Linked DNA regions of Variovorax paradoxus EPS. The protein of the gene in region 1 interacts with the protein of each later gene in a pairwise test. Links are inferred from orthologs where the notes say so. Each region holds a gene or a part of one and is shown on either strand. Other genes may lie near its edges.

What was found.
Region 2: the proteins of pheT (region 1) and secD interact in binary tests that used the Escherichia coli proteins (3 or more experiments, as listed by UniProt). The link is inferred for Variovorax paradoxus EPS from one-to-one orthologs.

Annotation. Positions count from the first base shown.
Region 1 is NC_014931.1:4,252,362-4,256,079, forward strand. Bases 602-3,718 are described here. They hold pheT (phenylalanine--tRNA ligase subunit beta), read right to left. Parts: upstream 3,323-3,718; coding sequence 881-3,322; downstream 602-880. Other genes in these bases: VARPA_RS19660 (integration host factor subunit alpha), read right to left, coding at 602-878; pheS (phenylalanine--tRNA ligase subunit alpha), read right to left, coding at 3,360-3,718. Outside these bases: VARPA_RS19655 (MerR family transcriptional regulator), read right to left, coding at 1-442; more of VARPA_RS19660, read right to left, coding at 507-601.
Region 2 is NC_014931.1:6,344,512-6,348,024, reverse strand. The notes cover bases 246-3,157. They hold secD (protein translocase subunit SecD), read left to right. Parts: upstream 246-711; coding sequence 712-2,604; downstream 2,605-3,157. Other genes in these bases: secF (protein translocase subunit SecF), read left to right, coding at 2,614-3,157; yajC (preprotein translocase subunit YajC), read left to right, coding at 300-632. Outside these bases: VARPA_RS29150 (indolepyruvate ferredoxin oxidoreductase family protein), read left to right, coding at 1-13; more of secF, read left to right, coding at 3,158-3,513. UniProt on the Escherichia coli protein: Part of the Sec protein translocase complex. Interacts with the SecYEG preprotein conducting channel. SecDF uses the proton motive force (PMF) to complete protein translocation after the ATP-dependent function of SecA.

The DNA of each region.
Region 1 (3,718 bases):
GGAGCTCACGAATTTCAAAAAGCTCGCGACGAAGGTGCAACAACTGCGACAGGTCGACGGTGCGCGGCGCGGTCTGGTCGGGGCTGTCCTGCACCACGGCGGCGTCGAATTCTTCCTGGTCGATCTCGATCGCTTCCATGCCTTCGAGCGGCACCTCACCGGCCTTGCGGCGATCGCGTTCGCCTTGCACAAGCTCTTGCAGCTTGTTGCGTGCGCCGCTGATCGTGAAGCCCTGGTCGTAGAGCAGGTCGCGGATGCGGCGGATCATGAGCACCTCGTGGTGCTGGTAGTAGCGACGGTTGCCGCGGCGCTTCATGGGACGCAGTTGCGTGAACTCTTGTTCCCAGTAGCGCAGCACGTGCGGCTTGACGCCGCAGAGTTCGCCGACTTCACCGATGGTGAAGTAGCGTTTGACAGGAATCGGCGGGAGTGTTTTCTCCATTGAAATCAAGACGGTGCGCGGGAAACCTGAGAGATTACTCTACGCCGCCGCCGAGCACCAAGCACTATTCGGTGCCCAGGCTCCACTCGACTTCGGACGAGCCGCTCTGCTCGATGCTTCCGTGAATCTGTTCCTTGAGCTTGGCGCTCGCATGGAACGTGGCGACGCGACGTTCGCCGATCGGAATGGCTTCGCCGGTGCGCGGATTGCGACCGGGCCGCGGCGCCTTCACGCGGATCTGGAAATTGCCGAAGCCCGAGATCTTCACGTCCGTGCCTTCGATCAGGCTGCTGGCCACGAGCTCGAAGAACGCCTCGACCATGTCCTTGGACTCGCGCTTGTTCAAGCCGATCTGCTCGAACAGCAGGTCAGCCAGGTGCGCCTTGGTGAGCGCCGGCGTTTCGAGGGCCTCGAGCGTGAATTCGGCAGCGTTCATCTTCATCCTCTCAAGCGGCCACCGACCTTGGCGCCCAGTTGTTCGACGATGGCACGGACAGCGGGCTCGACCTGCTCGTCCGTCAAGGTGGCGCTGTCGCTCTGGAAGCTCAGGCGCACCGCCATGCTCTTCTCGCCCTGCGCCAGCGCGCCGGGTGCTGCAACGGCTCCGCCATGCAGCGGCTGCGGACGATAGATGTCGAACAGCGTCGCATCGCGCAGCAGGCCCTGCGCAGCGGTGGTAGTGCGGATTGCTTGCATCAGGGCGTCGTGCGTGACGGCCTCGGCGACCACGACCGCGATATCGCGCTCGACGGCCTGGTGCTTGGGCACCGGCTGCGCCACCGGCACGGGGCGCGCAGTGACGGCATCGAGGTCGAGTTCGAACAGCACGGGCGCCTGCGCAAAGTCCCACTTCTGGCGCCAGCGCGGATGCAGTTCGCCGACGAAGCCGATGGCCTTGCCGTCGATCGACACACGGGCCGAACGGCCGGGGTGCAAGGCTGGATGCTCAGCCGGCTCGAAGGTCGGAACCAGCGGCGCGAGCAGTGCTTCGACGTCGCCCTTGACGTCGTAGAAGTCGATGCGCTGCGGCTTGCCGTCCCAACGCGATTCGTCTGCATCGCCCCATGCAAGTCCCGCCACGCGCATCGGCTGGTTCACGCCGCGCACGGTGCTGTCGGTCGTGACGACACTGTCGTCACGCATGAACACGCGGCCCAGTTCGAACACGCGCACGCGCGGTGCCTTGCGGTCGAGATTGAACTTCAGCACCTGCAGCAGCGAACCCATCAGCGAGGAGCGCATCACGCTCATCTGGCTGGCAATGGGGTTCAGCAGCTTGACGGGATTGGCATTGCCGGCGAGGTCTTGCTCCCAATACGCTTCGACAAAGCTGAAGTTGATGGTTTCCTGGAAACCGAGCGCTGCGATGCTGCGGCGCACGGCAAAACGACTGCGCTGCGCCTCGGGCCGCACACGGGCGGTGATGGGCGCGAGCGGTGCGGTGGTCGGCAGGTTGTTGAAGCCGATCAGGCGCGCGACTTCTTCGATCAGGTCCTCCTCGATCAGCAGGTCGAAGCGGTACGGCGGCGGGGTCACGGTCAACGTGCCTTCGCCTTCCGTGATGGCGAAGCCGAGGCGATTCAGCGCATCGGCGCACTGCGCCTGCGTGAGCGGCATGCCGATCACGCGTGCTGCGCGCGCCACGCGCAGCGTGACGGGCACGGCGGCGGGCACGTTCAGCGTCTGGTCGTCCATCTTGCCGGCTTCGCCGCCGCAGATCTCGATGATCAGTTGCGTGATGCGCTCGATGATCTCGACGCTGCGGCTCGGGTCCACGCCGCGTTCATAGCGATGACCCGCGTCGGTCGAGAAGTTGAAGCGGCGCGAACGGCCCTGCACGGCCTCTGGCCACCAGAACGCGGCCTCGACGTAGATGTTGCGCGTGTCGTCCGAGACCGAGGTCGCGTCGCCGCCCATGATGCCGGCGAGCGATTCGACCTCGCGGTCGTCGGCGATCACGCCGACCTTGTCGTCGACGGTGATCGTCGTGCCGTTCAGCAGCTTGAGCTGTTCGCCCGCCTTGCCCCAGCGCACCGTGAGGCCGCCGTGGATCTTGTCGAGGTCGAAGATGTGGCTCGGTTGGCCGTACTCGAACATCACGTAGTTCGAGATGTCCACTAGCGGCGTCACGCTGCGCTGGCCGCAGCGTGCGAGGCGCTCGACCATCCAGGCGGGCGTGGCGACGGTGGTGTTCACGCCGCGCACGATGCGGCCGGAGAAGCGGCCGCAGAGTTCGGGCGCCTCGACCTTGACGGGCAGCACGTCGTTGAACGAAGTGGCCACGGGCGCGATCGCCGGTGTCTTGAGCGGTGCGCCGGTGAGCGCTGCGAGTTCGCGCGCGACACCGTAGACGCTGAGGCCGTGCGCGAGATTGGGCGTGAGCTTGAGGGTCAGCAGCGCGTCGTCGAGCTTGAGCACGTCGCGCACGTCGGCGCCGATGGGCGCATCGGCGTCGAGCTCGAGCAGGCCGCCGTGGTCTTCGCTCAGTTTCAGTTCGCGCGCCGAGCACAGCATGCCCTGGCTCTCGACACCGCGCAGCTTGCCCAGCTTGATGAGGAAAGGCTTGCCGTCTTCACCCGGCGGCAGCTCGGCGCCGACTAGCGCGCAAGGCACCTTGATGCCGACGCGCGCATTGGGCGCGCCGCACACGATATTGAGCAAAGCGCCCTGCCCCACATCGACTTGGCACACACGCAGGCGATCGGCATTCGGGTGCTGCTCGGCTTCCTTGATTTCGCCGACCACGATGCGCGTGAAAGGCGGCGCCACCGGTCGGCGCTCTTCGACCTCGAAGCCGCCCATGGTGAGCGTTTCGGCCAATGTGGCGCTGTCGAGGGGCGGGTTGCAGAACTCGCGCAGCCAGGATTCCGGGAATTGCATCTCTTCGATCTCGATCTGATTTTCTGGGGATGGGTGCTTACTGGAACTGCGAGAGAAAACGCAGGTCGCCGTCGAAGAAGAGGCGCAGGTCGTTCACGCCGTAGCGCAGCATCGTGAGCCGGTCGGGGCCCATGCCGAAGGCGAAGCCGATGTAGCGCTCGGGGTCGAGCCCCATGTTGCGAACCACGTTCGGATGCACCTGGCCGGAGCCCGACACCTCGAGCCAGCGGCCGGCCAGCGGTCCGCTCGCGAACTGGATGTCGATTTCTGCACTGGGCTCGGTGAACGGAAAGAAGCTCGGGCGGAAGCGCAGCACGAGGTCGTCGCGCTCGAAGAAGGTGCGGCAGAAGTCGGTGAAGATGACCTTCAAGTCCTTGAAGCTCACGTTCTCGCCGA
Region 2 (3,513 bases), 2.1 Mb from region 1 along the record:
CGCGGCGGCCTGATCTTTCAGCCGTTCCCGTCTTCAAAGAGCGCCCGCCGGGCGCTTTTTGCTATTCAAAACGTAGCAAAGAACGGCCGGGGCGGATACCCGGAAAGCCCTCCCCACCGCGCCGGATAAGCCGCTGGAAGGGCGCCGTGCCCCGAATACAATGCCCGGTGCTGTGCGGTGGCCAAGCCCCGCCGAGCTTTGATTTGCGGCCGGTTTTTCCCGCAACCGCTCAGAGATGGAATGGCAGGCCCGGCCCGCACTCCTCTCGCTTTCTTCTCTTCCCTCTGCTGGAGACTCTCTTGTTCATTTCCTCTGCTTTCGCCCAGACCGCGCCCGCAGCCGCCGGCGGCGGCGACATGTTGTCCTCCCTCGGCAGCATGCTGCCGCTGGTGCTGATGTTCGTGGTGCTGTATTTCGTCATGATCCGCCCGCAAATGAAGCGCCAGAAGGAAGCCCGCGCCATGATCGAGGCCCTGGCCAAGGGTGACGAAGTCGCAACGGCCGGCGGCGTGCTCGGCAAGATCACCTCGCTGGGCGACCAGTACCTCGGCCTGGAAATCGCCAACGGCATCGAAATCAAGATCCAGCGCAGCGCCGTGGTTCAGGTCCTGCCCAAGGGCGCCGTCAAATAAAAGCGTGAGCTGATCCTTGCGCTTTGCGGCGCAGGGCCCCAATTCACGCCGTGTCCCGTTTCTTGAAAAGCGCTTTCTCATGAACCGTTACCCGGTCTGGAAGTACACGATCATCGTGATCGTGTTGCTCGTGGGGCTCATCTACGCCCTGCCCAATTTCTTCGGCGAGTCGCCTGCGGTGCAGGTGTCGGCGGCCAAGTCCACCGTCAAGATCGATGCCTCGACCCAGGCCAGGGTCGAAGAGGTGCTCAAGACGGCCGGTCTCACCCCCGACCTGCTGACGCTGGAGCCGACCGCGGTGCGGGCGCGCTTCGTCACCACGGACGACCAGATCAAGGCGCGCGACGCGCTGCAGCAGGCGCTGGTGCCGAATGCGGACGAAGCCTCCTATGTGGTGGCGCTGAACCTCGTGTCGCGCTCGCCCCATTGGCTGACGGCGCTGCATGCCTTCCCGATGTACCTGGGCCTCGACCTGCGCGGCGGGGTCGACTTCCTGCTGCAGGTCGACATGCGCGGCGTGCTGGACAAGAAGGCCGAGTCCTTCGCCGGCGACATCCGCGCGGGCCTGCGCGACAAGAAGGTGCGCGGCAGCGCGGTGAACCGCAACGGCCAGACGGTGGAGATCACGCTGCGCGACGCCGCCAGCCTGGAGATCGCCCGGCGCATGCTGCAGGACCAGATGCCGGACCTCAGCACCGTCGAGAGCCAGCAGGGCACCGAATCGCGCATCGTGGCCAGCATCAAGCCCGAAGCCGCGCGCCGCTTCCAGGACGCGGCGCTCAAGCAGAACGTGACCACGCTGCACAACCGAATCAACGAACTCGGCGTGGCCGAACCGGTGATCCAGCAGCAGGGCCTCGACCGCATCGTCGTGCAGCTGCCCGGCATGCAGGACCCGGCGCAAGCCAAGACCATCATCGGCCGCACCGCCACGCTCGAGATGCGCCTGGTGGACGAAAGCACCGAAGGCCGCGCGGCCGAACAAGGCACGGGCCCGGTGCCGTTCGGTTCCGAGAAATTCCTCGACCGCTCCGGCCGCGCCGTGATCGTGAAGAAGCAGGTGCTGGTCACCGGCGAGAACCTCACCGACGCGCAGCCCGGCTTCGAGCAGCAGACCAACCAGCCCAAGGTCGACCTGACGATGGACTCGAAGGGCGGCAATATCATGCGGCAGGTCAGCATCGAGAACTACAAGAAGCGCATGGCCATGCTGATCTTCGAGAAGGGCAAGGGCGAAGTGCTCACCGCTCCCTCGATCAACGGCGAATTGGGCAACCGCTTTCAGGTCTCCGGCGCGATGACCGTGAGTGAGGCGAACGACCTCGCGCTGCTGCTGCGCGCCGGCTCGCTGGCCGCGCCGATGGAAATCATCCAGGAACGCACGATCGGCCCGACGCAGGGCGCCGAGAACATCAAGAAGGGCTTCGACAGCGTGATGTACGGCTTCGCCGCGATCATGGTGTTCATGTGCCTCTACTACGCGCTGTTCGGCATCTTTTCGTCGATTGCACTGGCGGTCAACCTGATGCTGCTGGTGGCGATCCTCTCGATCCTGCAGGCCACGCTCACGCTGCCCGGCATTGCCGCCATGGCGCTGGCGATCGGCGTGGCCATCGACTCCAACGTGCTGATCAACGAGCGCGTGCGGGAAGAGTTGCGCAACGGGGCCTCGCCGCAGGCGGCGATCCATGCGGGCTACGAGCGCGCCTGGGGCACGATTCTCGACTCCAACATCACGACGCTGATCGCGGGCATCGCGCTCCTGGCCTTCGGCTCGGGCCCGGTGCGCGGCTTCGCGGTGGTGCACTGCATCGGCATCGTCACCTCGATGTTCTCGGCCGTGTTCTTCTCGCGCGGCCTGGTGAACTTCTGGTACGGACAGAAGAAGAAGCTCAAGAGCGTGTCGATCGGCACGGTATGGCGTCCAAAGACCGATGGCACCGATGCCGCGGTCGTGGCCGAAACCAAATAAGAGACCGCCATGGAATTCTTCCGGATCCACAAGACCATCCCGTTCATGCGCCACGCGCTGGTGCTGAACATCGTTTCCTTCGTCACCTTCGCGCTGGCCGTGTTCTTCCTGTTCCACCGCGGGCTGCACCTGTCGGTGGAGTTCACGGGCGGCACGGTGATGGAAGTGGCCTACAAGCAATCGGCCGACGTCGGCAAGGTGCGCGAAGTCGTCGCCAAGCTGGGCTACCAGGAGGTGCAGGTGCAGAGCTTCGGCACCTCGGTGCAGATCCGCCTGCCGGTCGCCAAGGGCATGACCTCGACCCAGCAGAGCGACCAGGTGATGGGCGCCCTGAAGGCCATCGAGCCGACGGTGGAACTGCGCAGCAACGAATTCGTCGGCCCGCAGGTGGGCGACGAGCTCACCAGCAACGGCCTGAAGGCGCTCGCCATGGTGGTCGTGGGCATCATGATCTACCTGGCGTTTCGCTTCGAATGGAAGTTTGCGCTGGCTACCGTTCTGGCCAACCTGCACGACGTGGTGATCATCCTGGGCTTCTTCGCCTTCTTCCAGTGGGAGTTCTCGCTGGCGGTGCTGGCGGCGGTGCTGGCGGTGCTGGGCTACTCGGTGAACGAATCGGTCGTGATCTTCGACCGGGTGCGCGAGAACTTCCGCCGCTACCGCAAGATGACGACGGCCGAAGTCATCGACAGCGCGATCACCTCGACCATCAGCCGCACGATCATCACCCACGGCTCCACGCAGCTGGTGGTGCTGTCGATGTTCTTCTTCGGCGGCCCGACGCTGCATTACTTCGCCCTGGCGCTGACCATCGGCATTTGCTTTGGCATCTACTCCTCGTGCTTCGTGGCAGCGGCCATCGCGATGTGGCTGGGCGTGAAGCGCGAAGACCTGATCAAGGGCGGCGGC